One region of the Shewanella sp. Iso12 genome, then DNA from elsewhere that is predicted to be linked to it. Evidence: predicted binding sites of a transcription regulator. Region 1 holds the regulator's gene; each other region holds the start of a gene.
The links. The regulator sigma-54, encoded in region 1, starts transcription at its own class of promoters, with help from an activator protein. The targets are predictions, from matches to a motif close to GTTGGCACGNNNNTNGNNT.
Positions count from the first base shown of each region.

Region 2: the regulator sigma-54 is predicted to act here: its motif matches at 2,382-2,400, upstream of fliE (flagellar hook-basal body complex protein FliE).
Region 3: the regulator sigma-54 is predicted to act here: its motif matches at 3,944-3,962, upstream of HCX89_RS02510 (flagellar hook-length control protein FliK).
Region 4: the regulator sigma-54 is predicted to act here: its motif matches at 4,654-4,672, upstream of HCX89_RS06595 (YccF domain-containing protein).

Region 1 covers NZ_JAAUHW010000012.1:6,073-14,436, forward strand. Annotated here, with positions in the region: gene HCX89_RS17500 (calcium/sodium antiporter) at 1-163, shown strand, start outside; gene HCX89_RS17505 (KpsF/GutQ family sugar-phosphate isomerase) at 194-1,171, shown strand; gene kdsC (3-deoxy-manno-octulosonate-8-phosphatase KdsC) at 1,171-1,722, shown strand; gene lptC (LPS export ABC transporter periplasmic protein LptC) at 1,719-2,279, shown strand; gene lptA (lipopolysaccharide transport periplasmic protein LptA) at 2,266-2,799, shown strand; gene lptB (LPS export ABC transporter ATP-binding protein) at 2,796-3,524, shown strand; gene HCX89_RS17530 (RNA polymerase factor sigma-54) at 3,620-5,083, shown strand; gene hpf (ribosome hibernation promoting factor) at 5,115-5,402, shown strand; gene ptsN (PTS IIA-like nitrogen regulatory protein PtsN) at 5,405-5,848, shown strand; gene rapZ (RNase adapter RapZ) at 5,845-6,699, shown strand; gene HCX89_RS17550 (HPr family phosphocarrier protein) at 6,686-6,961, shown strand; gene mgtE (magnesium transporter) at 7,045-8,364, shown strand, end outside.
Region 2 covers NZ_JAAUHW010000001.1:572,481-580,844, forward strand. Annotated here, with positions in the region: gene fliG (flagellar motor switch protein FliG) at 1-252, opposite strand, end outside; gene fliF (flagellar basal-body MS-ring/collar protein FliF) at 245-1,954, opposite strand; gene fliE (flagellar hook-basal body complex protein FliE) at 1,996-2,328, opposite strand; gene HCX89_RS02545 (sigma-54 dependent transcriptional regulator) at 2,506-3,837, opposite strand; gene HCX89_RS02550 (PAS domain-containing sensor histidine kinase) at 3,834-4,898, opposite strand; gene HCX89_RS02555 (sigma-54-dependent Fis family transcriptional regulator) at 4,978-6,408, opposite strand; gene fliS (flagellar export chaperone FliS) at 6,687-7,097, opposite strand; gene HCX89_RS02565 (hypothetical protein) at 7,104-7,427, opposite strand; gene fliD (flagellar filament capping protein FliD) at 7,440-8,364, opposite strand, start outside.
Region 3 covers NZ_JAAUHW010000001.1:564,799-571,261, forward strand. Annotated here, with positions in the region: gene fliO (flagellar biosynthetic protein FliO) at 1-298, opposite strand, end outside; gene fliN (flagellar motor switch protein FliN) at 309-689, opposite strand; gene fliM (flagellar motor switch protein FliM) at 701-1,729, opposite strand; gene fliL (flagellar basal body-associated protein FliL) at 1,756-2,280, opposite strand; gene HCX89_RS02510 (flagellar hook-length control protein FliK) at 2,347-3,870, opposite strand; gene fliJ (flagellar export protein FliJ) at 4,018-4,467, opposite strand; gene fliI (flagellar protein export ATPase FliI) at 4,594-5,934, opposite strand; gene fliH (flagellar assembly protein FliH) at 5,903-6,463, opposite strand, start outside.
Region 4 covers NZ_JAAUHW010000002.1:581,249-589,612, forward strand. Annotated here, with positions in the region: gene HCX89_RS06570 (AMP-binding protein) at 1-99, shown strand, start outside; gene HCX89_RS06575 (cytochrome-c peroxidase) at 163-1,152, opposite strand; gene HCX89_RS06580 (ABC transporter substrate-binding protein) at 1,499-2,263, shown strand; gene HCX89_RS06585 (DUF2817 domain-containing protein) at 2,316-3,344, shown strand; gene HCX89_RS06590 (alpha/beta fold hydrolase) at 3,337-4,113, shown strand; gene HCX89_RS06595 (YccF domain-containing protein) at 4,179-4,586, opposite strand; gene HCX89_RS06600 (pyridoxal-phosphate dependent enzyme) at 4,934-5,872, shown strand; gene HCX89_RS06605 (hypothetical protein) at 5,874-6,110, opposite strand; gene HCX89_RS06610 (hypothetical protein) at 6,425-6,598, opposite strand; gene HCX89_RS06615 (mechanosensitive ion channel family protein) at 7,112-8,364, shown strand, end outside.

The DNA.
Region 1 (8,364 bases):
CGCGGCGACCGGACGCGACTTTTATATGGTTTTGGGCACCAGTTGTGCCCTGGCACTCCTGGTGCTGAGCACAGGCAAACAACGTGAACTCAAACGCTGGCACGGTGCCTTACTACTGATAAGCTTCATCGGCTATCAATACAGCCTGTTTCAATCCCACTAGCGATGAAGGGCAAAAAGACGAGAGACAACTATGGCAGAAGCTAAGCAACTGCGCCAATGGGGCCGCAGAGTAATAGATATCGAGAAACAAGCACTGGACAACCTGTACCAGTTTGTTGATTCCCCCGAATTCGCCCAAGCCTGCGAACTGATCCTCAACTGCAGCGGCAAGGTGATAGTGATGGGGATGGGGAAATCGGGCCATATAGGCAACAAGATTTCTGCCACCCTCGCCAGCACGGGCACCCCGGCATTCTTCGTTCACCCGGGCGAAGCCAGCCACGGCGACCTTGGGGTGTTGAGTGAAAACGATATCGTATTGGCTATCTCCAACTCGGGAGAGTCCAGCGAAATTCTGACCCTGATGCCCGTCATCAAGCGCCAGGGGATCCCTATGATCTCCATGACAGGCAAGCCCGAATCCACCATGGCCAAGCTGGCACAACTGCATCTGTGCATCAAGGTGCCAGAAGAAGCCTGCCCCTTGGGGCTGGCGCCGACCTCCAGTACCACGGCCACCCTGGTGATGGGTGATGCCCTGGCGGTCGCGCTACTGCAAGCCAAGGGCTTTACCAAAGATGACTTTGCCCTGTCGCATCCCGGCGGCGCTTTAGGACGCAAGCTGCTGCTCAAGGTCAGTGATGTAATGCACAAAGGCGAAGAACTGCCGCTGGTCACAGAAGATATCTGTATAACCGACGCCCTCTATGAGATCTCCAAGAAGGGCCTGGGTATGACCGCCGTGGTCAATCAGCAGAAGCAACTCGTGGGTATCTTCACCGATGGTGATTTGAGACGTGTCATAGACGCCGGAGTCAACCTGCGTACTACAAAAATCAGCGACGTCATGACCCGTGATTGCATCACCAGTGGTGACAATATCCTCGCGGCGCAGGCGCTGAAGGTGATGGACGAGAATGACATCAATGGTCTTATTGTCATCAATGGCGCCAATGAGCCGATTGGAGCACTCAATATGCTGGATATGGTCAAGGCGGGGGTTATCTGATGAGTCATCAAGGTTTCTACGGCCCCATAAGCGAAGATAACTGGCAAAGAGCCGCCAAAATCAAACTGCTTATCTGTGATGTCGACGGTGTCTTCTCCGATGGCCGCATCTATATGAGCAACAGTGGCGAAGAGCTGAAGGCCTTCCATACCCGCGATGGCTATGGGGTGCGCTCGCTGCTGTCCTGCGGCATTCAGGTGGCGGTGATCACCGGCCGCAAGTCCCAGATAGTCGAAAACCGCATGACGGCCCTGGGGGTAGACAAGATTTATCAAGGCATAGACAACAAGCTGGAGCCCTATGAGGCGCTGCTTAAGCACTATGACCTCGAGCCTGAACAAGTGGCCTATATAGGTGACGACATTGTCGACTTGCCGGTGATGAAGCAAGTGGGGCTGGCGGTTTGCGTAGCCGATGGCCATCCTTGGGTAAGGCAGCACTGCCACATGGTCACTCAGATTGCCGGCGGCCATGGTGCACTCCGGGAGCTGGCGGATCTTATCCTGCTCAGTCAGGACAAATTTGAAAATGCCCACGGAATGAGTATATGAATAGGGTCACCCTGGCCATTATTTTGTTTTTCTCCACTGCACTTATCCTTTACTGGCAGGTGCAGAACAAGCGCAACGCTCAACAGAGTGAGGCGCCTATGGATGTGGTTAGGCCTGACTTTGTCGCCGATGACCTGCGCTCGGTCAACTTTGATGAGCAGGGCAATGTCGCCAGTAGGGTCGCCGCGGCGCACATGGAACATTATGAAGCCAGTGAAAAGACCTTCTTCAACCAACCGGTTTATCTGGTCTATCCGGACAAGGGCGAGGCACAGTGGCGTCTGTCTGCCAACGAAGGCAGGCTCAATCGCAAGAGTAACCGAGTGGTACTTGAAAATAATGTTATCATCGACGCCATTAGCCCCAATGAACCGATCCAGAGCCTGAAAACCAGTTATGTGGAGCTGGATCTGGACACCATGATCATGACCTCAGATCGCGAGATCCTGATCGAAGGCAAAGACTTTAATATCAAGGGATCCGGCCTGTACGCCGATCTCAATGCTCAGCAAGTGAAGCTGACCAGTCAGGTGAAAGGAACCTATGAAACCAAGTAAGCTTTTTATCGGTGCCCTCTTGTGCATCACAAGCCTGTCGGCGGTGGCCATTGAAGAAGATCTGCTGCAAAAAGTACAGATCAGCGCCGCCAATCAGTTTGCCGATATCAAAAACAAGCGTGTGGTATACGGCGGGCCTGTCACAGTCACCCAGGGCAGTTTGAAACTGCTGGCCGATGAACTCACGGCTTACACTGAAGACAAGAGTGGCGAACGGATCCTGGTGGCCAAGGGCTCACCCGCTACCTATACCCAGAAACTGGAAGACGGCCGTCTGGCCAGTGCCAAGGCCAAAGAGATCCACTACAACATAGACAGCCGTATCATGACCCTGCTGGGCCAGGCCAAAGTAGAACAGGACGGCAGTGAAGTGACCGCCGAGAAGATAGTCTACGACATCAACAAGCAGCAGTTGGAAGCGGAAAGCAGCGGCAAAGGCCAAGACAGGGTAACCACTGTTATCCAGCCAGAAAACTATCAGGATCTCAACAAGAAAGAACAGCAGCAGGAGCCGCAATGACCAGCACCCTGACGGCACAGAATCTGGCAAAGAGTTACAAAAAGCGCAACGTCGTCAAAGACGTCAGCCTGTCGGTCAATACCGGCCAAATCGTGGGGCTGCTGGGCCCCAACGGGGCTGGCAAGACCACCACCTTCTATATGGTGGTTGGGCTGGTACAGAGTGACAAGGGCCGTATCTTCATTGACGACGACGAGCTGACCCTGGATCCCATGCACCTGCGAGCCCGTAAAGGCATAGGCTACCTGCCACAGGAAGCCAGTATTTTCCGCAAGCTGTCGGTGCATGACAACATCATGGCCGTGCTGCAAACCCGCAAAGAACTCAACAGCGACAAGCGCGAGGAACAGCTCGAACAGTTGCTGGAAGAATTCCATATTACCCACATACGTGACAGCCTGGGGATGTCCCTCTCCGGCGGTGAACGCCGCCGGGTGGAAATCGCCCGGGCATTGGCCGCCAATCCACAGTTCATTCTGCTGGATGAGCCATTCGCCGGTGTGGATCCCATCTCAGTTATCGATATCAAGAAAATCATCGAACAGCTTAAGTCCCGCGGTTTGGGAGTGCTGATCACAGACCACAATGTTCGCGAAACACTCGACGTTTGTGAGCGAGCCTACATAGTCAGCCATGGGCAGTTGATCGCCGAGGGCACACCCGCTGAAATCTTGGACAACCAGCAAGTGCGTGCTGTGTACTTAGGCGAACAATTCAGGCTATAGTTAGGATCATGTCATCCGGTGGCAATTCCGGGTATTATAGTTTGTTATTATTGAATTTTTTCCTTGAAAAATAACGAGTAGGGATTAGCGGTATAATGAAAGCGTCACTCCAGCTCAAACTGGGTCAACAGTTGACCATGACACCTCAGTTGCAACAGGCTATTCGCCTGCTGCAACTGTCGTCCCTTGAGCTGCAGCAGGAAATCCAGGAAGCCTTGGAAGCCAACCCTCTGTTGGAAATGGCCGAGGACAACCAGGATGACGCTATCGACGACAACCACAAGGAAAACGACGCCGGCGAGTTGAGCGCCAAGCAGGAAGATGGTTCCACGGTAGAAACCTCAGAGGCATTGAACAATGAGTCTATGCCGGATGAATTACCTATGGATACCACCTGGGACGAAGTCTTTACCGCCGCCAGCGCCTCCGGGCCGGCCATGGGCCGTGAAGATGATATGCCCTTCCAGGGGGAAACCAGCGAAGGGCTCTATGAACATCTGGAATGGCAGAAGAACCTGACCCCGTTTTCCGATACCGACGACGCCATTGCCACCGCCATTATTGATGCCATCGACGAGCAGGGTTATCTGACCCAGAGCACAGAGGAGATCCTCGAAGCCATGGGCAACCCTGAGATTGAGCTCGATGAAGTCGAGGCAGTACTCAAGCGGATCCAGCACTTCGATCCTGTCGGCATCGCCTCCAGAGATCTGCGCGAATGCCTGCTGATCCAGTTGCAACAGTTCAACGCAGACACCCCGCATCTGGCCGACGCCCGCTTGTTGATTGACGAACATCTGGATCTCATTGCCGCCCGTGATTTCCGCACCCTGATGCGCAAGACCAGGCTCAAGGAAGATCAGCTGCGTGACGCCATCAACCTTATCCAGAGTCTCAATCCCCGCCCCGGCTTGCTGGTGCAGCCGATGGACGAGGAATATGTGATCCCTGATGTCAGCGTCTGGAAGAAAAACGGCCGCTGGGTAGTAGAACTCAACCCGGACTGTATGCCCAAACTCGGGATCAATCAGCAGTATGCTGCCATGGCTCGTAGCGCCCGCAGTCAATCAGACAGCCAGTTTATTCGTGGTCATCTTCAGGAAGCCAAATGGTTTATCAAGAGCCTGGAGAGCCGCAACGACACCCTGCTCAAGGTGGCCAACTGTATAGTGCAGTTCCAGCAGGGATTTTTTGAATATGGTGAAGAAGCCATGAAACCCATGGTGCTCAACGATATTGCCGAGGCGGTCGAGATGCATGAATCGACCATCTCCAGGGTCACCACTCAAAAGTATATGCATACCCCCAGGGGAATATTTGAATTGAAGTACTTCTTCTCCAGCCATGTCGGCACCGAAGATGGCGGAGAATGCTCTTCCACGGCGATCAGGGCTTTTATCAAGAAGCTCGTGGCAGCGGAAAACCAGAAGAAGCCTTTGAGCGACAGCAAGATGGCGCAACTTCTGGCAGAACAGGGAATCAACGTTGCAAGACGCACCATAGCCAAGTATCGCGAGGCTATGATGATACCACCGTCGAACCAGCGTAAGAGTTTATAAATCCACAGTTGGAAATTGGAGGAATCTTTCTATGCAAATCAACCTGACAGGACATCATATCGAGATCACCGACTCACTGCGTGACTACGTGGAAAGTAAGTTTTCTAAACTTGAACGCCATTTCGAACAGATCAATAATGTGCACGTTGTGCTCAATGTACAAAAACTGCAACAGATAGCCGAAGCCAAGATCCACCTCACAGGCGGCGAAGTCTATGCAACTTCTGAACATGCCGACATGTATGCCGCCATCGACGTTCTGATTGATAAATTGGATCGTCAGGTCATTAAACACAAAGAAAAGCTGACAAAACACTAACGATGGAACTGAGTACCATCCTGCGGCCGGAGTGCACTACCTGTGCCACTCCGGGCAGTAAGAAAAAGGTACTGGAGCTGATTAGCGATCTCGCTAGCGCCCAGTACCCCACCCTTTCCTCTCAAGCGATTTTTGAAAGCCTTTTGGCCCGCGAAAAGATGGGGAGCACAGGTATAGGTAATGGTATTGCGATTCCGCATGGCAGACTACCGGACATTACAGAGCCGATTGCCGTGCTGGTCAAATGCGAAGAGCCTATCGCCTTCGATGCCATAGACAACCAGCCGGTGGACATACTGTTCGCCCTCTTGGTGCCCGCAGATCAATGTCAGCAACACCTGAGTACCCTGTCCGCCATGGCTGAAAAGCTCAGCGATAAGGCGATACTCAAGCAGTTGCGAAAATCCAGCGACGAAACAGAACTCTATCAGGTGATCACAGGATGAAACTCGCCATAGTCTCAGGCCGCTCCGGTTCCGGAAAATCCGTTGCCCTCAGGGTACTCGAAGACCTGGGTTACTACTGTGTGGATAATCTCCCCCTGCCCATGATAGGCAGCCTGTTGGAAAACCTCCGTGGCAGCAATGATCTGGTCGCCATCAGCATAGATGTGCGCAATATGCCGGATCAGGAAAAAGTGCTGGAACAACAGTTAGCGGCCTTGCCGGAAAACACCCAACTGACCAGCTTCTTCCTCAACGCCTCCGATAAAGTGCTGCTGAAGCGCTACAGCGAAACCCGCAGACTGCACCCCCTGTCCAAGAGCAAAGTCTCACTACAGGACGCCATCAAGCTCGAAGGCAAGCTGCTGGAACCTATGTCGAAACTGGTGGATCACTACATAGACACCTCGGCGCTGAACATCTATGAACTCAGTGACACAGTGCGGGAAATTCTGCTTGGCAGTGTCGATAAAGAACTGGTGATCAACTTCGAGTCGTTCGGCTTTAAGCATGGTATGCCCCAGGAAGCCGACTTCATGTTTGATGTGCGCTTTCTGCCCAACCCTCACTGGGAGCCGGCGCTCAGACCGCTGACCGGGCTGGATGAACCTGTGCAGGAGTTTCTCAGCCGCCAGCCACTGGTGAACAAGTTTATCTGGCAGATAGAAAATCTATTGGAAACCTGGCTGCCGCACCTGGAACGCAACAACCGCAGTTACCTCACCATAGCCATAGGCTGCACCGGCGGCCAGCATAGATCTGTCTATGTCGCTGAGCAGCTCGCCAAGCGTTTTGGCAACAGCAAACACAAGGTACAGGCCCGTCACCGGGAGCTGAGTAATGGCAAAGGTTGAACGGGAAGTCACCATAGTCAATAAGCTGGGCCTGCACGCCCGCGCCGCCACTAAGCTGGCGGTGCTGGCCAGCGAGTTCGAAGCCGATATCACCCTGATCCAAGGCGAGAAAAAAGCCTCGGCCGCCAGTGTACTTGGGCTCTTGATGCTGGAAACCGGTCAAGGCAAGAGTATTCGCCTCATCGCCGAAGGCCCGGATGCCGAACCCGCGATGGACGCTATCTGCGCCCTGATCAACGCCCGTTTCGACGAAGCCAGCTAAAGCCTTAGCGCTGCACTCTTTGTTTCTATAACACCCCTGTCTTGAGGTAACATATCCTCGCTTTGCATCACAGGGGGAACTGCATGCCAATAGAAGCGCTCGACCAAGAGCTGACAGAACAACGTCTTACTCAACTAAACCAAGCTCTTAGCAGTGGTATGTTCGTGCATGTGCGCGACATGCTGCAGCGAATGACGGCTTCGGATATCGCCTTTATTCTCGAATCTTCACCGCCGCGTACCCGTCAGGTACTCTGGCAACTGGTGGATCAGGAGCAGAGCGGCGAGATCCTCGAAGAGCTGGGTGAAGATATGAAAGACCAGCTGATCAGCCTGATGAGTCCTGAGCGTTTGGCACGAGCGACCGCGGGTATGGATACCGATGATCTGGCCTACGTGCTGCGAAGCCTGCCGGATACACTCTACAAACAGGTACTGCACTCCATGAGTGCCCAGGACAGGGCCAGGGTCGAACAGGCGCTCTCTTATCCGGAAGACAGCGCCGGTAGTCTGATGAATACAGATACCGTGACCCTGAGGCCTGACGTCAATGTCGATGTGGTGCTGCGTTATCTGCGCCAAAGGGGCGAGCTGCCCGAAGCCACAGATACCCTCTACGTGGTAGATAGACGCGATATTTTGCTCGGTGGCGTCAAGCTCTCCACCCTACTGACCTGTAACCCCACCGCCGGGATCCGCAGCATAATGGATCCCGAGCTTGAGAGTATTCCCGTCACCATGCCGGACAATGAAGTGGCCCAACTGTTTGAGCGTCACGACTGGGTTTCGGCGCCAGTGGTCGACAGTGAAGGCCATCTGCTTGGGCGGATCACCATTGATGACGTGGTGGACGTTATCCGTGAAGACGCCGAACACTCCATGATGGGTATGGCGGGGATGGACGATGATGAAGACACCTTCGGTCCCGTGTTCAAGAGCGCCTTTCGCCGCTCTTTGTGGCTGACCTTCAACCTGTTTGCCGCCTTGTTGGCCGCCTCGGTCAGCAATATGTTTGAAGGCACGCTGGAAAAATTTGCCACCATAGCGATTCTGATGACCATAGTGCCCAGCATGGGCGGCGTTGCCGGTAACCAGACACTGGCGCTGGTGATCCGCGGTATCGCCCTCGGCCACATAGGTCAGAGCAACTCCCGCTGGCTTATCGGCAAGGAATTAGCCATCGGCTTTCTCAATGGCCTGTTGTGGTCGACGCTGGTATTCACTGCCGTGTGGATCTGGAAAGGCGATCTGGCACTCGGCGCCCTTATTGGCGGCGCCATGTTGATCAATATGACGGTAGCCGGTCTCGCAGGTGCCAGTATTCCGCTGATCCTGAAAAAGCTCAATGTAGACCCTGCGCTGGCCGGCGGCATGGTGCTGACGACTGTGACGGATGTAATAGGC
Region 2 (8,364 bases), on a different contig from region 1:
TATGGAGGAGTATTTCTGGATATCATCCAGAAACAGCTTGTGAACCGCAACCACCTTCTCCTGGCCGAACTCCTGCATGGCCGCCATGGCCATACCCACCTTTTGAACCTGTTTGGGTTCCAAGTGTTTGAGAATAGAGGCCGCATCGGCTTCACTGAGACTCAGCAACAAAATGGCGGTCTTCTCAATCCCGTTGAGATTCTTGACATCGAAGCCGCTCTCGGCTGGTTTATCCGCTTTTTTTTCAGGCATCTTCTTGCAACCAGTTCTTCACCACTTGGGTGGACAGTTCAGGCTCATTGGCCACCAGAGCACGTATGGCCTTAATCATATCATCATCTTTGTGCAGATCCGGTATCAGAATCGAACCGTCATCGGCATAGCTGTATTCACTTTCAGGGCGGTTGAGCATACCCAGGGTGTCGGCAGCGTACTGATCTTCAATATCTGCCAGCTCGTGCCCCAGCGCAGGTTCATCCGGCATATTCTGGCCATCGGGATAGATGAGGCGTTTGAGCATGGGACGCACCACGAACAGGATAAGCACCAAAATCACCAAGGCACCTATGCCGAGTTTCATCGCCCGCCAGAACCAGGGCTGCTCCCACAGAGGTGGCTCAGGCAGGTCTTCAACCAGCTGATCCATAAAGGGCACAGTCACCACTTCTATCATGTCGCCCCTTTGGCTGTTGAAGCCAACGGCGCCTTCCAGCAAGCGACGGATATTGGCCATCTCTTCACCTGTGCGAGGCACTCTGGCGACCTGACCATTTTCACCGGCAGCACCTGCCTTGTAGTCGACCGCCACTGAGACACTGACCCGGCGTACTACACCTATCTGCTGACGGGTATGGCTGATGGTGGTATCCAGCTCAAAGTTACGGGTCGCTTCCCTATGGCTGTTGCCTGACGTAACACTGCTGCTTTCTGTAGCATCGGCAGCGTTTTCAGGAATATTGGACTCCATCGGCGGCTGATTGGAAAGGGCTCCGGGGATGCCGCCACTGCTGCCACCAACGCTGTTATTTTCCACTGTCATTTCACTGCGAAGTGATGGCAGATCCGGATTGAAACGCTTGGCAGTTTGCTCGACCGCGGTGAAGTCCATGCTGACATCCACCTGGGATGTGAAGTTTTCCGGACCGAGGATCGGCATCAGAATCGAGTCAATCTTGGTGCGGTATTCGTTTTCTTTTTGCTGCACCAGCTCAAGCTCGCGTCTGGCGCGGGCAGATACCCCATCCTGACTGCCTGAGTTCAGCAAGCGGCCGTTGGAGTCTGTCACTGTAACCCGGCTGGGTTCCATGCCATGAACCGCTGAGGCAACGATATCGACTATCGCATCAACCTCTTCCTGTCCCAAACCGCCCCTACGGGTATTGACCACCACTGTGGCACTGGGTTTGGCGCGATTGCGGGCGAACACATTTTCCTTCGGCAGCGCCAGGATCACCTTGGCACGGCTGACACTATTGAGCTCTTCAATCGCCCGCGCCAGGTTCATCTCCTGACTCTGCTTCAGCCTGGCCTGTTCCATCCGCTGACTGACACCAAAGCCGGAATCCTGGCTCAGATAATCCTTGGCCTCGGCACTGGAATCTATGCCGGCGCGGCTCAGCATCATCTTCACGTCCTGATACTTGTCTTCAGGCACAGTGATCACATCGACTTCAATCTTGTACGGTACCCGGTTCTTATCCAGCACATCGAGTACCTGCACCATCTCCTGGGTATCCATCTTGCCCAGTGGCCGATATTCTGGCTCCTGGGCCCAGATCATCACAAATACCGCCAGAGCCAGACAGATAGCCAATGCCAGGATCATGGTGATCTGCCGCAGCATATCCACTCCCCCGAGGGAGCCCAATACACCCGACTTGTTTTCCTGTTGGACCCCTTCCAGCGTTGTTCCACCGGCGGAAACATTGGATCCTGCTACTAATTCTGTGCTCACGGTGCGTTCCTGTTATCCGGGATCTGTGATGCAAGCATGCCTTAAACAGGCATGCTCATAATCTCTTTGTAGGCTTCGACCAGCTTGTTGCGCACCTGCACTGTGGCCTCGAATGCGACGCTGGCTTTCTCGCGGGCAATGACAGTGTCAGACAGAGACACTGTGGTGTCGCCCATCTCCAGCCGGGTGGCCAGATTGGATGATGTGCTTTGCAACTCACTGACATTGCCTACGGCCTGGGCCAGTAATTGGCCGAAATCAGTTCCTGTGGTATTGCCCACCTGGCGTACAGGCGAAGACTGAAATCCCGTTGGGGCAATTTCACCTTTAAGTGATTGCATTTCTTGCAATAAAGAATTGGCACCTATTTGCATCTTCTCACTCCTGTCGTCAGCGAATTGACGAAAAATCTGGGTTACCAGACTCTATGCAATTAGTTTGCCAAAAATGGAATAGTCAAAGTTAAGCTAAGTAAACGCCCTGAATTCACCCAGGGCCTGAAGAAAAACAATGGAATTGGAAAGCGGCCTAACGGCCGCTTTGGAGATGACTCAGGCGGGCACCTCTATGCCCATCTCGCGCATGCGCGCCATCTTGTATCTGAGAGTGCGGGCGCTGATCCCCAATTTCTCTGCCACCAGTTTGCGACTGCCCTGACACTGGGCCAGAGTCTCGAGAATAATCACATGCTCCTGAGCCTTGAGCTCATCACCGAGCGCTTCAGGCGTTTCCGGGGCCGTGGTCTCTCCCAGAGCAACATCCTGCAAATCGATAATAATATCGCCCGCTTCTATCTGCCCTTGACTCAAGATCAACGCCCGCTGGATCACATTATCCAGCTCACGGACATTCCCCGGCCAGCGGTGGGCCAACAAACGTCGCACCGCAGCATCGCTGAGAACTGGCACCGGGTTAATCGCCGCGTTTTCAGCGTGACGCGCCAACAGATGTTTGGCCAACGGGATGATATCCGCCGGTCTTTGGTTCAGTGCCGGCCAGGCAAGCGGAAACACATTGATCCTGTAATAAAGGTCTTCGCGAAACTCGCCCTTGGCCACCATCTCTTTCAGATCCCGGTTGGAGGTTGCCAGCACCCGGACATCGAGCTTGATGGTCTTGCGGCCTCCCAAACGTTCAACCTCGCGCTCCTGCAGCACCCGCAGCAGCTTGGCCTGCAATGCCAGCTCCATCTCGGAAATTTCATCGAGCAACAGAGTGCCGCCATGAGCCTGTTCAAACTTACCGGGGCAAGCCTGATAAGCCCCGGTAAAGGCGCCTTTCTCGTAGCCAAACAAGGTGGCTTCCAGCATATTTTCCGGGATGGCGGCGCAATTAATCGCCACAAAAGGCCCGTCAGGCCTTTGGCTGTGCTGATGAATGTAGCGAGCCAGCACTTCTTTACCCGAACCGCTGGGGCCACTTATCATCACAGAGGCTTCTGAGGCGGCCACCCGCTGCGCCAGTGCCAGCAAGGCCAGGCTCTTTTCATCGGCCACCACTGGGCCGCCGCTAACCACCTTGGGACGTAAATAGCGACTCACCTGATTGAGCAATACCTGAGGGGCAAACGGCTTGGCGAGATAATCCACGGCCCCCAGCTTGATTGCGCTGACGGCATTGTCGATGGTGGCATAGGCTGTCATCAACAGGATCGGCAGCTGCGGATGTTGCTGACGCAGATAATCCAGCAGCCCCATACCGCCGATACCTTCCATCTGCACATCGCTTATCACCATATCAAAACGATTACCTTTCAAAGCGGTTATCGCTTCTTCGGCGCTGGCGACATCGACGCACTCATAACTGGCGAGCAGCAAGGTATCGAGCAGTGCTTCCCGAAGCGCGGCATCGTCTTCCACCAACAAAATTTTTGCTTCGCTCATGCCACGCCTCCTTGAGAGTCTGTCGTTAACGGGAATGTCAGCGTGACGGTACAACCTGCACCCAGCTTACAGCTGAGGTCCAATTTGCCGCCGTGGCTGCGCACCACTGACTGCACCACCGCCAGCCCAAGCCCTGTACCCTGACGCTTGGTGGTGAAGAAAGGCTCCAGCACCTGCTTTTGCATCTTGCTGTCCAGGCCCTTGCCGTTATCTATCACATCGAGGCGCAGTGCCTGTTCGCAGCTCAGGCGCAAAATGACTCTTGTGGCACCGGCTTCCAGGCTATTGATCACCAGATTATTGATGGCAGAACTCAAGCCATGAAGATTGACCAGCATCTCGCTATCGCCTTCAATTTGCAGACTCAATGCAACGTTTTGCCTGGCAGCGATGGGCTCACAGTTGGCCATGACTTTTTCCAGCACCGTCGAGAACGGCACTCTATCGCAGGCTTCCTCTTGCTTACCTTTGGCAATCAACAACATATCATTGACCTGCTGCTCCAGCTCGGAAAGCCTGTCGAGTAATTTGCCCTGAAAACGCTCTCTGGAGCCGGCATCCAGCCTTGGACTGCCCAAGTTGGCGGCATAGAGTAAGGCGGCAGACAAAGGGGTGCGTATTTGATGCGCCAGAGTGGCGACCATTTTCCCGAGCGCAGACAAGCGTTCAAGGTGGGAAAGGTTTTGCTGCAACAGTCGGGTTTCGGTGAGATCGGTCAGCATAATCAGCTGCCCCTGCTCCGGGGTCAGAGGCGTAATCGCCAGCTTCACCCGGCGGCCATTACGCAGGGAAACTTCATGACCATCGTCTTTTTGCGGCGCGAAGGCGCGATTGATGATAGTCAGCCAGCGCTGACCAACCAGAGGAACACCCAACAAAGATTCGGCAACCGGGTTGGCTTCACTGACCAAGCCGTCACCGTTGAGGATAACGACGCCCGAAGGCATGGCCTGCAAAATATGCTCCATACGATTGGACATATTGGCGGCTTCCCTTATCGGGATCCATTCGCGGCCATGATGAGAGATGGTTTCGAGCTGAGCCAGTGGGCTTGCAGACATATTAACCCCGTCAAAAATACGATGCTGACAGGGTTAATGCAGAGTTTATGCCAATTTAAAAATCTAAATTATCAGTAGCTTAGTCTTTACTCATGCCGTATTTGCGCATTTTCTCCACCAAGGTGGTGCGGCGAATACCCAGCATTTCAGCGGCGCGGGCAACGACGTTGTCCTGCTGATCCAGCGCCTGACGTATCATGTCGATTTCCAATTCGGCCAAGAGATCCTTGAGATTGACCCCTTCCGGAGGCAACTCACTGGGGAAACGGGTCTCTGGCAGATCGACCGGCTCTTCGTCATTGAAGATGGATGCCAAGGCATCACGTTCCAGTTGCTCTTCACTGACCTCGACCGAATACTCGGGCACATCGATATGGCGATACTTGACCGGCAGGTCGTTAACATCGACCAGGCCGCCCGGATAGAGGATAGTCAACCTTTCTACCAGATTGGACAGCTCGCGGACATTGCCCGACCAGGCGTGTTCCTTGAGAGAGTCGATGGCGCGTTGGGTAAAGCGCACCCGTCCCTTGCCTTCGTTGAATACCCGACTGACCAACTCCTGCAGCAGCAGCGGAATATCATCCCGACGCTCACACAGAGGTGGCATTTCGATGGGGAACACATTGAGGCGATAGAAGAGATCTTCGCGGAATTCACCGCCTTCAATCATGGTTTCCAGATCTCTGTGGGTCGCAGCTACCACTCGCACATCGGCGGTAATCGCCTTATTGCCACCCACACGTTCAAATACTCTTTCCTGCAACACCCGCAGCAGCTTGACCTGCATCTGCAGCGGCATATCACCTATCTCATCGAGGAACAGGGTGCCGCCTTCGGCCAGCTCAAAACGTCCCTTACGGGCACTGATAGCACCGGTAAAGGAGCCTTTCTCATGGCCAAACAGTTCACTTTCCAACAGCTCAGGTGGAATGGCGCCGCAGTTGACCGGAATAAAAGGGCCATCGCGACGCTCTGAAAGATAATGAATATTACGGGCGACCACTTCCTTGCCGGTACCAGAGGGCCCGAGCACCAGCACAGTGGCATCAGATCCCGAAACCTGGTTAATCAGATGGCGCACATTGGCAATGCCGTCGCTGCGCCCTACCAGGCTGCGGAACAGCTTGGTCTGGTTGGCACTGGTTGGTACCTGTGGCCGCTTGACCTGACCAAAGACCTGGCAAAAATGCAACAGTTCGGTCAGTTGGGAATAGCTGAGAGGTTCTTCAATCTTGCCGAGTAGATTGGAAGGATTGGCATTGCTGTGCCCCAACAGCAACATAGGCTGCCATGGCAGTTTAAGCATCAGTGACTGCAGCGCCTCGTCCTCTATGCCGTCACTGACCAATATCATGGCCCGACATCGAGTTTCCGGAGATTGCGCGTCGATAGCCTCGGGAGCCACAACTTCCACTTGCTCACCAATAAACTCTAAAACACAAGATAAGCGACTGGTGCGCTCAGAGGGGTTTCCGACAAGTAAAATTCGTTGATCTGTATGCATCATTCAGTGGGCCGCTAAGCTTTGGCAATTATGGATTCGCATTAATTATTAGTGTTAGTTGCTCTGGAAAGTCTGGCAATGCTTTCTTCACATACTCAGCTAAATTTGTAGCAATGCTGAATATTGTATTATCGGCACGATATAAGCAAGCCTAGGATGGCTTTTCTGCCTAACCCTTCCTGATTTTAGTCCAAATTCAGCACTTAAGAGCTAATATCGTCAATTAAATGGCGCAAGTCAAAAAGGCGCCAAAGGCGCCTTTATCTCGAATGGTTAATAACTCAACGGTTTTCTTCGTGAGCCGTAAGGTGATGTTTATCAGCGGGAATGGCATCCCAGGCTTCTTTGATGTCCCGCAGCACGGCCGCAACATCATCCAGCGCCTGAACATCATTATTCAGATTGGCCTCAGAGATACGCCGCAGCATAAAGTCGTAAAGGTTGCTGAGATTCTTGGCTATCTCACCACCGGCTTCCATATTCAGGCTGTTGCTGAGACCTGTGATAATACCAATCGCCTTGTTGATGAAAATTCCCTTGGACGACTGGTCGCCTTGCTCTATGGCGTAACGACTCTGGGCAATACGCTCCAATGCGCCGTTGAACATCAACTGAATGATCCTGTGCGGTGATGCAACTGAGATTTCACTCTCCAATGACACCTTACGATAAGACTGTAGCGACCCTCTCATAAATACCTACCTATTTGCATCTATAGACTTGTAAACATTGACCTGACGTTTGTTCTGACTCCTGAGCGCCAATAGCTCCTGCCTTTGTTGGCGTATCGCTTTGGCATGCTGCTCAAAAGTGGCAGTCAGCTCCAATTGCTCCTCTAGCAACTCAGGACTCTGCACTTCCTCTATCAGGGTCTGGAGCAAAGTTTGACGCCTGCTTACCAGCTCTTGCAAATTAGAGACCAACTCGTCAGTTTTTTCATCCTCGGCGGGAATTGTCAGTAAACAATCCAGAGCCCGGCGCAACAATTCGTTGATCTGATTCAGTTCTTCAGTTACCTGCATCTTTTATCCCAATCAGCTACTCTTCTTGACGACACCCGGCAAGGAGTTCAGGGCACCGATAACGTTCTGTCCCTGTGCTGACAACTGGCCAACCACCAGATCCATGGCGTTGAACTGCTTGGTCAATCTGGCTTCCAGCAACTCCATTTTAAGGGCAAAGGCCTCACGCTGATCCGCAAGACGTTGCTTATCGCCGGTATAGGCCTGATTGCGGGTGTCTATTACACCACCGGCCTTGACGTAGGTCGTGGCCAATTCATCCATGGCGTTGGCTAGGCCGGTATCCTTGGTGGAAAACAGCGCTTCGACCCCGTCCATATTGGTCTTGATGGCCTCATCAAGCTTGGCATCATCAATCGAGAGTTTGCCATATCTGTCGGTTTTAATGCCAATATCATAGAGTGCAATAGTACCGTCGGCCGTCGCCACCCTGTCACTGATCCCGGAGCGTAACTGAGATTCCAGTGAGCGGATCATGGAGTCCCCCTGCAGCGCTGCAGCCTCTTTTTTGTCTACATCATAGGCCGAGAGCTTTTCTATCGAGGTGATCAGGCTATTGTAGGCATCAACAAAACCTTTGACGTTTTCTTTAACCGCATCGGTATCCTGAGCTATGGTCAGCTTGGTGGTCTTGTTGACATCAGCATCAGTGAGGTTGAGCGTCACGCCGGGGATGGCGTCTTTCACTTCATTGGATTGGGAGGTCAGCTTCTGGCCGTCAATATAGAGTACGGCGTTGCTGGCAGCCTGGATCTCTTCAAGATTACCGGCACCAAACATATCTGAAAGCCCGGTACCTGAAGTATCAGTTGCGGTTACGCTTATCTGGTTATCCGTGCCTTCTTTGTCGGAGCTGAATACCAAACGGCTGCCGGCATCACTGGTAATGACAGTGGCGGTAACCCCCGAATTATCGGCATTGGCATTCACTTTTTTG
Region 3 (6,463 bases), on a different contig from region 1:
CCGGCCGCTCCAGCTTATCTACCAAAGAGACTTGCGCCGCGGTGACTCCCAGCAGGTATTGCTGCCCATCCAGTTCCACCAATACCAGCTTCTCTTTCTGCCCGAGCGGGGTAACTGCCAGCGTCTTGATAGCCGATTGGCTGCCCGGCACCAAATTGAGGCGTTTCACCAGATAGGCCAGCACAAAAATCAACGCCAGCACCAGAATAAGCCCGCCCATCATGCTGGCCATGGTCGCCAGGCTGCTGCCACCGTCGTGAGTCAAGGCGGTTGCCGCCTGGGTCGTCGTTTGAGTCATGGCCACCGGCTTATTTGAGTTTCTTGATACGTTCGGTCTGGCTTATCACATCCGTCAGACGAATACCGAACTTGTCGTTGACCACTACCACTTCGCCGTGGGCAATCAAGGTGCCATTGACCATCACATCCAGAGGTTCACCGGCGACTCTATCCAGCTCCACTACCGAGCCCTGGTTGAGCTGCAACAGATTGCGGATACTGATAAAACTGCGCCCCACCTCCATGGAGATAGTCACGGGGATATCCAAAATGGTATCCAGTTTGGCGGCTTCCTCTTCAGACAAGGGTTTGGCATCGCTCTTGAGCTCATCCAAATCAACCGCCTTGGCCTCCTCTTCAGCCTGCTCGGCCATGGCGGCAGCCCAATCGTCCATCTCTTCAGTACTCATTCTCTATCACCTTATATATCCGAGATATCCTTGGATTTACCCTTGCGGGTTACCAGCTGCAGTTCGGTCTTGACCGTTTCCGGACGCGGGATCTTGTCGCAGATCTTCAGCGCCAGGTTTTCCCTTACCCGCCCCAGCTTACATCTGTAGGTAGGCAAGTCCTCAATCTTCATCACTATATGCTCAGGCAACTCAACCGGGATCACATCACCGGCCTTGAACTCCATTACTTCCCTGAGAGTCATCTCTTTTTCAAGCAGACGTGCATCCAGCCCCACTTCGACATCCATGATCTCGTCTTTCAGCGCCTGAGACCAGCGCATATCGGTATCTTGCTTGTCGCTTTGAACCCCGGCATCCAGCAGTTCCCGGATGGGTTCAATCATAGAATAGGGCATGGTAATGTGAAAATCGCCACCGCCGCCGTCCACTTCAATATGGAAAGAGTTGACCACAACCACTTCGGTTGGGCTGACAATGTTGGCCATCGCCGGGTTAACTTCTGAGTCCAGATAGTCGAATTCGACATCCATCACAGGCGCCCAGGCATCTTTGTAATCTTCAAAGATAATCTTCAGCAACAGCTGTACTATGCGCCGCTCTGTCGGGGTAAATTCCCGCCCTTCGATCTTGGCATGGAAGCGGCCATCGCCACCAAAGAAGTTATCCACCAGAATAAACACCAATCTGGCTTCCATGGTAATCAGCGCCGTCCCCTTGAGTGGACTGAAGCGCACCATATTCAAACTGGTTGGCACAAACAGAGTGTGCACATACTCACCAAACTTGAGCATTTGCACGCCGTTAATGGAGACTTCGGCTGCCCGGCGCATCATGTTGAACATACTGATCCGCAGGTGACGGGCAAAGCGCTCGTTGACAATTTCCAGGGTCGGCATCCGGCCACGGACGATACGATCCTGTGAAGAAAAGTCATAGGATTGGGCGTCGTGTCCCGACTCCTGGGCATCCTCTTCTTCGACGTCGTCCACGCCATGAAGCAGCGCATCAATTTCGTCTTGGCTTAATAAATCACTCACGATATTGCCTTCGCCTCTTGTCCCTGTTACTGCATCACAAAGCCGGTGAACAGCACTTTCTCAACGACTTTACGGCCGGTAACCGGTTGCAGTGTGTTTTGTACATTGAGCAGCGCCAACTGTCTGAGCTCATCCTTACCTGCCTGGCTGCTGAGCTTTTCAACATCGGCACCGCTGAAAGTGGTCAGCAGTGCATCTTCAATCAAGGGAATATGCTTCTTGAGAGTGACATCGTCATCACTGCCACGCACCATGAGCTGTACCTTTATCTCCACCAGCCTGGAACGGTTAGCCCCCGGCAGATTGAACAGAAATGGTCTGGGCATGGCCACATAGAAGGCTTCCCTGCTGTTATTGGCCTGAGCTTCTTCGGTTACCTGCTCACCTTCGGCCGCATCGACCGCAGTGTCATCTGAACCGCCCAGGAAAAACCACAAGCCAGCACCGACCAGCAGCAACACCACCAAACCAATGCCGCCGAAGATAAAGAGTTTCTTTTTGCTTTTGGGCGCCGGCGCCTCTTGCAGCTCAAGCTCTTCTTGCTCTGCCATTCTCTACCCTTTCCCTTAATCAACCGCAATGCCCGCGGAAAAATACCATCCCTATAGGTTACCTGCTCAGGCGTAATAATCTATACCCGAGCCATAACTTGTTGTGTGATTTGTGCTTTGTGCCGTTTCTTCGGCGGAAATTTCACCATTGGCACCCTCTTGGGCAAAACCACCGCCATTGCCACCATGCTGCTCGCCTTGCTCCCGACCACCTTGAGAGATGTGGCTATCGGCCAGGTTCATTCCCTGCTCCTGCAGCATTTCTCTCAATCTGGGCATGGCCTGTTCCAGCATATCCCGGGTTTGTGGTTGGGTGACATGGAACTGCACCTGAGTCTGATCACCATGCACCTGAACCCTGACCATCATGGCTCCAAGCTCTGGTGGGTCGAGACGAATCTCAGCCTGCTGCACACCATTACTGACCATGGTAATCAACTGCTGCCGCATCACGGGGGCAAAACGCTGCACCATATCGGCGGTTTGCAGTGATTGCTCCATCCCCTGCCTCAATGACAGTTGATATTGGGCCATCTCTCCCCTCTGTGGAGGCTGCAACCCTTGTTGATGCAGCTGTTGCTGAAACGGGCTGATATCTGTCTGGGTTGATGCCGCATCGCCCTTGAGCGCCTGATGTATGGCGTCACTCACAGGGCTTCGTACCTCGGCAGCAGTCTGAGTACCTTTCACCTCAGCCTTAAGTAAGCTGGCGAGAACATCCTTGGCCGTAGCTTTGTCACTCTTGCCGTCAGCGCCGACAGACGTTGCCGCCGCGGCCACCGCAGCACCCAACTTGCCGGTAGTATCTGTCTTGGCCTTCTCGGCAATTGCGCTTTGCGCCAAGATCTTGTCACTCTTTTCCTCAGCGGCATTGAGCACAGCTTCACGAACCACAGCAGCCATACCATCCTGAGTCGCCGCCTTACGCGCTGACTTATCAGCATCCGGCCAACCCATTTGTTGCTCGCCTTCCTGAGACTTGGCCTTTTCCGCTGTTGCAGCCGCCTTGTCGAGAGCCAGCAAAGGAGCATCTATAGTTTCATCCTCTGCTTTGCTATCGCCTTTGCTTGCCGCTTTCTCATCAGTATCGGCCAGTTTGGCACTGTCTTCTTCACTCTCGTCGCCTTCGTCAGCGGCAATCACCTCTGCGCCTTCCAGACTATCTGTCACTACCATGCCAAGCTCGGCACTCCCCTGCTTGAGGTTTTCCAAGAGCTTCATCTGCTCTTCGGGAGACATGGCCTTGATCTCATCTTCTTTGAGCCCGGTGAGAGCGGCAATCTGTTTCAGCAGGCTCACCTCATCCACTTCGGTGACTATGGTGCCGTCTTCAGACGGCAATTTCTTGCCCATGGCTATTTGCCCCAGAATAAGCGAGACATCGACGGCCTGCTCAGCTTGAGCACCTTCTCTGTTAAGACTGCCAGCGGTAAATCCCGGCTTGGCGCCTTGCGAGTCGAACGAGAACTTGGCCTGCGCCTGTTGATAAGCGGCGAAAAAAGCTTCGTTATCAGTAGATTGTAGTGCATCTGTGGCGGAGACTCCCTTGCCGCCCGCATTGCCGATCAGGATATTGGATAACTGCTGCATGCCTTCCTCCAGCACCTAGGCCCTCAATAGATAAAGATAGGCCGAGTCAGAATTAATGTCTCTGTCTCAAACAAAGCAAAATTCACGCCAATAAAAAATTTAGAATGAATATTAAGGAATTGTCCGGGAATGGATGTAGGAATGGGCTCAATGGTTGAGCTTACGACGGAAAAACTGCTGGGAAGCAAACTCATCAATGAGTTTCTGCTCTTGTTTGGCGGCTTTGGCTTCGGCCTGCAGGGCTTTTTTCTCCAACAACATCTCCACCGCCTTACGCTTTTGCTGCTTCTCCAGCCAATGTTGCTGTCTATAGCCCCGCTGCTTATCGGCCTCGGCGACCACGGCAAGTTGTTGCCCTATGGCATCATCTACCTGACGCACAAATCGATGAAACTGCTGGTAATAGGAGGCGCCAATGCTCTGCCCCTGCTGGGCATCGAGTTGCTTCATATAGTCGAGACGGTATTCCTGCAGCGCCTGCAGCTGAGACTTACGCCTCTGGCATTCCATTTGCGCGGCTTTAAGCTGCAGTGCTGCCTGCTCTTCGGCTTCGACCGCCAGTTTCAACACTGTGTGCAAAGGATCGGGTTTCGCCATCTGTAGTATTATTCCTTAAAATTGCCTGCCTTGCGGGCCTTAACCCGGCGCTCTATTGAGATCAGGCTACCCCCCTATTGTCACTGAATTTTTTATCGAGCACGCAAACTCCTGCACTGAATTGCATTACACCTTACATTGGGCAGCAAGCTGCCCCAACATCTGCTGGCAATCGCTGAAACTGATGGCATCGCGCATCCCCTGCCGCAAAAAGGCGTTCATGGCGGGTTGCAGGCGTATGGCGTTGTCGATACGCGGATCCGAGCCTTGGGAATAGGCACCAATGGAGATCAGATCCCGGTTTTGCTGGTAGAGCGAATAAACCTGCTTGACGCGCCGCATCGCTTCCAGGTGCGCCTCGCTGATCACCATGGGTGCCACCCGACTGATGGAAGCTTCAATGTCTATCGCCGGATAATGCCCTGAGTCGGCCAAGGCCCGTGACAACACTATGTGACCGTCCAAAATGGCCCGCGAGGCATCGGCAATGGGATCTTGCTGATCGTCCCCTTCGGTAAGCACAGTATAGAAGGCAGTGATCGAGCCCTGACCTTCACCACCATTACCGGCGCGCTCCACCAAACGGGGCAACTTGGCAAATACTGAAGGCGGATACCCTTTGGTTGCCGGCGGCTCACCGACCGCCAGGGCGATTTCCCGCTGCGCCTGGGCGTAACGGGTCAGGCTATCCATCAACAGCAGGACGTCATAGCCGAGATCGCGAAAATACTCGGCTATCCGAGTCGAGGTTTCGCAGGCACGAAGGCGCATCAAGGGGGAGGTATCGGCCGGGGCGGCTATGACCACAGAGCGGGCCCGCCCCTCTGCGCCCAGGATCTCTTCGATAAACTCTTTCACCTCCCGGCCACGCTCCCCCACCAGGCCAACCACAATAATGTCGGCCGTGGTGCCGCGGGTCATCATGCCAAGGAGCACACTCTTACCCACGCCGGAGCCGGCAAAGAGCCCCATACGTTGGCCCTTGCCCACGGTAAGCATGGCGTTGATGGCTCTGACGCCTACATCGAGCGGTTCGGTAATCGCCCGTCTGGCCAAGGGATTGATTGCCGGGCTATGGCGCGAGGCTTGTTCGTCTGTGTGCATGGCGCCCATACCATCGAGCGGCTGGCCGTTACCGTCCAGCACCCGACCAAGAAGACTCAAACCGACACTGAGCCCGGTTTGCTCACCGAGCGGCATCACTTTGGCTCCGGGGAGCACGCCCCTGAGTTCTTCCACCGGCATCAGATACAATAGCTCATCGTCAAAACCTATCACCTCGGCAATAAGCTTACCCGCCATGGTATCTATGGCGCAGAGACTGCCGACCGGCGCCCGGCAACCACTGGCTTCCAGCGTCAGACCAACCACCCGCACCAACTGGCCGCTGGCAACCGCTTGAAACGGCGCCTGCTTTTCGGCCAAGTGTTTGAGTTCACTCAGCAGTTGGCTTCGGCGCTGCTGCATCATGAGTGTCTCCTTCGCTGGGCTGTTCGCCCTCTTGGCTTGCGGTCTCGGCCTTGTCGCTCATAGCGGCTGTTTGTTCATCGGCAAGCGTTTGCTCCTGCTCGCTGTCCTGTGGCGGCGGGCTTGGCCTATCGTCTATTGCGGCCTGCTGCTGGGCGGCCTTTTTCGCCAACATGGATTGTTCGGCTTCAAGATTGGCAAACACCCCTTCCAAACGGGTTTCCAAGCGCATATCCACTTGCGAGCGTTGGCTGTCCACCACACAATCGCCACGATTGAGGCCGGGATCGGCTTCCAGTGTCCAGCGGTTACGTGTCAGTTGCTCTTCACCGTAGAGCTCGCTGACCAAAGCCATATCTTCCGGGTGCAAACGCAGATTCACTTTCTGCTCTTTGAGTGGCAGGGCATCTATCCCTTGCCTGAGCGCCGCCAGTATATGTTCCGGGTGGGTCTTCAGCTCATGGGCTATGAGGTTGCGCGCCAAAGTGCCGACCAAGGTCAGTAACGATTCTTCTATCTGGGTATCCAG
Region 4 (8,364 bases), on a different contig from region 1:
TTTGTTGAGCAGTATCCGATGACAGTTACCGGTAAAATTCAAAAGTTCCGCATGCGTGAGCTGATGTATGAAGAGCTGCACCGGGATATCAATGGCTGAGTCATTTAAACCGCAACAGTAAAAGAGAAGCGCCGCAATGCGGCGCTTCTCTATGGTTATGAATTACTTGCCGAAAGGAACCGGCCTTGGGGTATCTTTATTGGATGGCGGCAGAATCGGCAGTTCAACCTTGGGCTGTTCCCCGGTCAGCGACTTGAGGAAGGCTACCATCTCCTGAGTTTCTTTTTCGGTCAACTTCTGACCCAGCTGGATATCCGACATGGTGTTGACCGCCTCTTCCAGGTTCCAGACGCTGCCGTCATGGAAGTAGGGGTAGGTGAGTTCAATGTTACGCAGAGTCGGCACCTTGAACACCATCTTGTCAGCTTCCTTGCCTGTTACTCCCTTACGGCCTTCGGCAGGGTTATCCGTGTGGAAAGGCTTGATGAGTCCCATCTTCATATACATGGTGCCACCGACCGCCGGGCCATTGTGGCAAGCGACACAGCCTTTGTCCTTGAACAGCTGATAACCCGCTTTGGCTTCGGCGCTGATGGCCTTTTTGTCGCCTTCCAAATATTTGTCAAAGGCGCTGTTGGGGGTCACCAGCGTCTTTTCAAAGGCGGCAATTGCATCTGTGATCCTGTCGATATTGACCTCTTCAGAGCCGTAAACCTGCTTGAAGCGGGCACGGTAAGCCGGCATGGAAGCAACGGTTTCGGACGCCAGCTCATGAGTAAAGCCCATCTCTTTAGGATTGGCTATAGGACCTGCGGCCTGTTCCTTGAGATCTTTGGCGCGGCCATCCCAGAACTGTGCCAACATATAATCAGCGTTCAATACGGTAGGCGAGTTGATAGGACCTTCTTGCCAGGCATGACCGATTGAGGTTGGCAGGGCGTCGACCCCTCCCATGGAAAGGTTGTGACATGAGTTACAGGAGATAAACCCGGATTTTGATAATCTGGGTTCGAAGTAAAGCATTTTTCCGAGTTCGACCTTTTCCGGCTCGGTGATTTTCACCGGCTTGATAATTTCGATAGGCTCAGCCGCCTGAGCCGCAGTCATCCCGAGGGCTGCCGTTACAGCCATGACCAGTGCTTGATATCTCATTGCTATCACCTCTAATAGGCTTACTTTGTGTGTGGTTATTTGTCTATCATAGTGATGGGAGAGGGGCTTTGACAGCTGTTAATATCGATTGGCTCCATCGTTGATTTAGATGGATTTTTTGTGATGATTGCCGCGGTTTTTACCTCTTGCTTTAGCTATCTTGTCTGAATCGACTTTTCTCACATTTTCATCCTGCATCACGCTTTGGGTAAAAGTGTGCTGAGGGCGATACTTTTATCTTCCTGGCAGCGCTTATTAGAGCCTGTGGCTGACTGACATCGACAAGCTATACTCTGTTAACTTCCTGAATGCTTATGGGACTGGCCTTGGCAAACGGAGTGATACTATGGCAAGAACCTCAATCACCTTTTTCGGCCGGCCCGCGCTGTTCGTTCTCCTGTTGTTACTTTATAGTGGCAGCCCTGTGGCTCGCGCCGACACTCTGCAACTGAGCTCGCTTAATTGGCCACCCTACACTGGTCAGATGCTGGAACAACAGGGGGCTTGTGTTGCCGTGGTCAAGGCAGCACTCGCTGCCATGGGCCATGACCTCAAAGTCAATTTCTACCCCTGGAGCCGGGCGGTTAAATTGGCAGACATGCCTGGTTCACCCTATCTTGGTTACTTTCCCGAGTATTATCACCAAAGCGATAAGTTTATCTTTTCAAAGCCCTTTGGCTTCAGTCAATTGGCACTGGTGGAGCAATCCCAGCGGCCTGTGAGCTGGCAACAGTTGCAGGACTTGCAGCGTTACAATCTCGGAGTGGTAAAGGGCTATGTTAATACCGAGAGCTTGGACCGGGCCATGGACTCAGGCCGGCAACCCTTCGAGCTGGCCAATTCCGATGAACAAAACCTTCGCAAATTGGCGGCCGCCAGAATTGATGCCGTGGTGATCGACGCCAATGTTTATCGTTACCTGCTGCGGCAAAAGGGGATGGAGGAGTTGGAAGGCAAGCTTAAACTGAATCGGCAATTGCTGGCCAGCAAGGGCTTGCTGGTGGCTTTTCGAAATTCCGAAGAGGGGCAACGTTGGCGGGATATTTTCGACCAGGGATTGGCCCGAATTGATGCCAAGAGCATATTGGAGCAACACTTAAAGTATCATTGAGTTGTCATCCAAAGCGGCTAAATTGAGCACTTTACCCCAGATGGACGGGTCTGTGACAGAAAGTGCCTATGAGCTTGAACTGCTTGCCGAACTGGAGCATAAATACCAGCAACATTTGAACGCCAGGTCTTTGGCCCAAGTCGGCTTTGCCGGTAAGTCGCTCGATGTGCGGGCGCTGGAGCTGGGGAACCCAAATGCCAGGGTGCCCACAGTGCTGTTCGTCGGCGGTGTTCACGGGGTAGAGCGTATCGGCAGCCAGGTGATACTGGCGCTTCTTGGCAGCTTGTTGACCCGCTGCAGTTGGGATAAACATCTGCAGCTGATGTTAACTCAGATACGGCTGGCGTTTGTACCTGTGTTGAATCCCATCGGCCTTATCAGGGGAACCCGTGCCAATGGCAATGGGGTCGATTTGATGCGCAATGCTCCCATAGATGCCCGCGGCTCAGTGACTTTTATGGTCGGCGGTCAACGGCTTTCCCGCCATCTTCCCTGGTATCGGGGCCGCAGCAATCAATTGGAAGCCGAGACCCGGGCGATTATTGACTACAGTAATGAACTTATAGCCCGCGGCAGCAGCTTGATTGTGCTCGATGCTCACTCAGGTTTTGGCCTGGTGGACCATATCTGGTTTCCCTTTGCCTGTAAGGATACGCCTTTTGCCCGCCTGGGGGAGGTGTATCATCTAAAGCAGTTGTTCGAAATGAGCTACCCCCATCATTGTCACTATCATATTGCGCCCCAAAGCCGCTTCTATCGCACCCACGGTGATATTTGGGATTATTTGGTCAGTTGTAACCCCCAAGTGCCTTTCCTGCCCTTAACGCTGGAAATGGGCTCCTGGGCCTGGGTCAAAAAGAACCCCAGGCAATTGCTGCGTTTCTCCGGTTATTTCAACCCTCAAAAGCAGCACAGGCTGCAGCGTATTTTACGGCGCCACTTTACCCTGATGCAGTTCTTGCTCGATGTGGGGTATGCTCAGGTACTGGAGCAACTGCCTGAACTTCATCGGCATCACCTGGATTATCAGGCACGAAACTTTTGGTATCCACAAGCGGCGGAGAAACCAAGTCATGACTGAGCAGCAAACCTGGGTGATGATCCGCGGCTTGATGCGCGATAAACGTCATTGGCAGGCCTTTGCCGATAATCTGCTGGCGGCGGGGTTTCGGGTGGAGCTCATCGATCTGCCGGGAAATGGCGATAGGGTGGCGGATACCAGTCCCTGGGATATTCAGGATTATGCCGACTTTGTTGCAGATGAAATGTTACGGCGCAAGGTGGGTAAATGCCGAATATTGGCTATCTCCATGGGCGCCATGGTGGCCATGACACTTGCCGGGAAAAATGACACTGAAGCCGGCCGCCAAAAGGGATTTCAGCTTGAGGGGCTGTTATTGCTCAACAGCAGCGCCGCCGATCTTTCGCCTTGGTATCAGAGATTTCGGCTGCAAGCCCTGCTACGAGCCTTGTGCTCCAGAGTCAAAGGCGAGGGCATTCAATGGCGCGAGGCGACGATTCTAGCGCTTACCAGCCTTGCTCATGCCAAAGACAAGTCTCTGTGCCGTTTCTGGAGCCAACTGGCGCTTGAGGCCAAAACCACACTCGCCAATGGCCTGCGACAAATTGTTGCCTCGGCCCGCTTTCGCTCCCCGGCTAAGCTGTGGGTGCCGGCAACCATTGTTTATGGCTGTGATGATCACCTGGTTTCGCCCAAGTGCAGCGTTCGCCTGGCGGCCAAATATCGGCAAAAGCCGATTCCTTTTTGCCGCTGCGGGCATGATGTGGCGCTGGATAGGCCTGAGTTATTGCTGGAGTTGGTGCAGCGTTTGAGTCGACAAATGCCCTAGACTTGTTTGGGTAAAGCCGGAGCCCAGGTCGAAAACGAGTCAGATATCCGACCTGGGCTTTGTGATTAATGAGAGGCAACCACTGTCTTGCCTATGGGCGTTAAAGAAAGCAAGGCCAGTTTTAGGTGCTGAATGCCAAAAGGTATGCCTATGATGGTGACAAAGCAGGCCAGGGCGTGGGTTAGGTGGCCTATCGCCAGCCAAATCCCGAACAGCAGGAACCAGATAATGTTGCCGATCATACCCAGGGCGCCGGTGCCCAAGTCTTCGCGGCCAGAGAGCCTGTCGCGGCTGATATGTTCCTGACCGAAGGGCCAGAATGCCAGTTCACCTATGACAAAGCAGGCGCGGCCGAATGGGATACCTATGATACTGATAAAACAGAGCAAGCCGACAAACCACCAGGCCAGCCCCATGACAAAGCCGCCAAGAATAAACCAGGCAATATTAAAAATAAGACGCAAAATAGCCATTGAGTGCTCCTTTAAATGGCGGATCAGCCACACAGTTTTGCTGTAAAGCTTGGGATATTTCGATTAATAGCTAGAAGCGTGCCATAATTATAACATGTTGAATAATATTGGATATTGCCATTTCTGAGCCTAGGCAGATGGCGGCGATTGGTGATTTATACCAATAAGTAGCGATAATCATCACAGAGTGGAGCCGCAAAGGATTAGCCTCCAAGCCATCACTTAGTCGGCATAAAGCCAACGGGTGCCTGTGAGGATTTGTGGCCTGAATCCTGTCCTCCTTGGCGGCAAACACATACAATAGCCATCCCTTGCACACCTTAGCCTTGAAATATATCGCCAGTGCCATGTCTTTAGCCGATTTCAAACTGGATAAAACCCCAGTTCAAGCCTTTGAGTTTCGAGGTCATCAGCTGTTTATCAAGCGCGATGATCTGCTTCATCCCAGTTTCAGTGGTAATAAGGCGCGCAAGTTCCGTTATTTCCTCGACCACGACTTTCCCGGTATCAAGCGCCTGATAGGTTATGGCTCGGCCCAGGCCAACTCACTCTACTCTATGGCGGCGCTGGCCAAACTCAAAGGTTGGCAGCTGGACTTTTATGTGGATCACCTGCCGGAATGGTTGCAGCGGCAACCCCTGGGTAACTATCGCGCCGCGTTGGAATTGGGCGCACGGGTGATTGCTGTAAAGAATACGCCCAAGGCCGAGTTGATGACCGGCATGACCCTGGAGGACTTTGTCAGGCAGCATATTGTGCCTGAGTGTGAGCACAGCCTGTTTGTTCCTGAAGGGGGCCGCTGTAGTTATGCCGAATACGGCGTGGCTCAGTTGGGCGCCGAGATTTTACAGTGGCAGCAGCAACAGGCTGCCCATAACCTCAAGCTGTTTTTGCCATCGGGGACAGGTACAACAGCACTGTTTCTACAGAAGTATTTTTGTGAGCAACAGGCTGATATTGAAGTGCTGACTTGCGCCGTGGTCGGCGGAGACAGTTACCTCAAGACCCAGTTGCTTGAGTTATCGCCCGATGAGGCATTGCATCCAACTATTGTTACACCCGAACGCAAGTATCATTTTGGCAAGTGTTACCCCGAGTTTTACCAACTTTGGCAAGAGCTGGAGCAAAGCGGTATCCGCTTTGAGCTCTTGTACGATCCGCTCGGCTGGCAAGTGTTGCTCGACTTCTTGCGACGTGAGGGCCACAGCCAGGTGTTGTATCTGCATCAGGGGGGGCTCCTTGGCAATGAGTCCATGCTTCCCAGATACAGGCGTAAATACGGCTGATTCAGACCAGCTGGTTGCGCTTGAGGATCTTATGAGTGCGCTCAGCCAAGCGCTGCAAGGATTTGAGATCGGCAAGCCCAGGCACCTCGTCATCGAGACGGGACTCCCAAAAGCATACCTCAGTGTCCAACATCTCCAGCATTTTCTTGGAGCAACCCAGGCATTTCCCGCCGCATAGGCTGGCTTCCGGCAAGTCCAGTGGAATACAGCGCCGGATCTCGCTAAGCAATGAGCGCATCGCTTCCGTGGTATTCGGTTTAATGGAGCCGGGTTTAGTCGCTCTGCTTTTAGTGGCTGTGATGGATTGATTCAAGGCAACACCGACAGATAAGTTTGTTAAGCATCAGCTTAATTCAAGTGGAAGGGTTGGAGAATGATCTGGCGCTTGATTTACTGTTTATCGCCATTTGGTCAGGCTGCTTCCCGGGATCACGGGAAAAGGCCTTGACCAAATGTGATGTTCTACCCGATTGCTGCTGGATAACAGTCCAATCTGCCTGAGCGTTCGATACAGTGAGAGGATAGGGGTATCGAGTGGGTATTTCGACAGTCTTACTTATTGGCGCTCAGCAACCACTTCATAAACTTGAGGGTTTCTGTACGCTTTGAGAAGGTTTGCTTCTTCTTGCCTTTGCTGTCGGTAAAGGCGATTGAGTTTTTGTTGATGGAAATTGAATCTACAGGGAAATTTACTGTGATTTCATGTCCGTTTACTTTGTATGACATAGGCCACACTCCTTATTTTCTGTTAGCGCCGATATTGGCATATACAATCTTAACTATAGAAAATCCTTAGCATTTATTGCGAAAGATGCGTTGGTTGACTATTGAATGTACTCAGTTTGTCAGCCTTTATCAAGCCCCCGACAGACTGAAGTGCAAAAATACACTCCGGGTGTCAGTAGAACATCAGACCATCGCCGCAGCACAGAGTTCACCACAGCTGTGTGACATTTCAATTAAACTCAGGAATTGTTAACTGAACGAATTTACTTAAGCGGCCTGGAGCGAGATGGGACGAGCTGAGGGTACCTTAATATCGTCGGCAATTATATCGACAGTTGGCTATAAGTCAAGCAGTATAAATACTGAGCCGATATATCCGGAACTACATGTTTCTGCTACTCTTTTTTGCTAAAGGTGCCAATAGCTCCCTGGTGTACTCTGGCTTGAACACAGCTTGAAGTGCTTACAGCGGATGGATTGGTACTTTATCTTATAGTGGCAAGGAGCGCGTTAATGAATAGAGTGTTGATTGGCATAGGATTATTTATTCTGTTGCTCTGGCCTGGGTTATGTCCGGCGGCCGAACCTGCACCGGAAACGCCAAGCGAGCAAAGTGCTGCAGCGGCTTATGAGTATCGCGACCCCTTGTTCAGGGATACCCCCAGAGGCGCCCTGCAGGGCTTTATGCAATACGCCAGAGACGGGGATTACCAAACCGCGGCCGAGTATCTGGATCTGCGTTTTCTTCCCACCGGCATGACAGCGGAGCAGGGGCCGCTCTATGCCAGACAGTTGCTGGCGATTATCGAGCGTAATCTCTGGCTCAACCCGCAAGAGCTGGATGATACCCCGGAGGGCAAAACCGACGACAAGCTGCCCGCCTATCGGGAGGGATTTGCCCGTTTGGAAGCCGAAAAAAAGGCCTATCAGCTCCTGTTGCAGCGGGTGCCTAGCTCTGAATACGGCAGTCTGTGGAAGGTTTCCAATGCCACGGTTGCCAAGCTTCCAAAACTTTACCAGGCCTTGGGCTATGGCCCTGTGGTGGAGTGGTTTATTGAGCACATTCCTGAAGGACGCCTGTTTACCCTGAATCTGTGGGAATGGGCGATGATGCTGGCCTATCTGGCGCTGGCGTTCTTATTCGTGGTACCTGTGACCTGGTTGCTGCAATGGCCGCTTTCACGTTCATTACACCCGCTCAAGGCTGAATTGGGCGCCTTTATTCGTGGCCCTCTGCGATTCTTTGCCGCTGTGGCACTCGATAGAGCCATGCTTGCCAACAGTACCTTGAGCGCTGCGATGCAGGAGATAGTCAACACAGGCTTTTTCTTTATTCTGGCCACAGTTTGGTTGATATGGGCGCTGGTGGGGCTGGCACAGAGCAGCCTTAGGGAGCGCTGGATAGCCAAGGGCAACAAACAGGCGGCCTCCTTGTTGCGACCTCTTGGAAATTTTCTGCGGGTGGCCCTGCTGAGCTTGGCGACCTTATTATGGCTTGAGCATCTGGGTTTTAATGCCGGCACTATACTGGCCGGGATGGGCATTGGCGGGCTGGCAATCGCTTTGGCCTCGAAACAGTCGATAGAAAACCTGATTGGCACCATCACCCTCTATTCAGCCGCGCCTATCAAGGTTGGCAATATCGGTAATTTCGGTGGCGTTCGCGGCACAGTGGAGGAGATAGGGCTACGTTGTACCCGCATCAGAACTCTGGATCGTTCTGTCATTCATATGCCAAACGCCAAGTTGGCCGAAATGGAGATAGA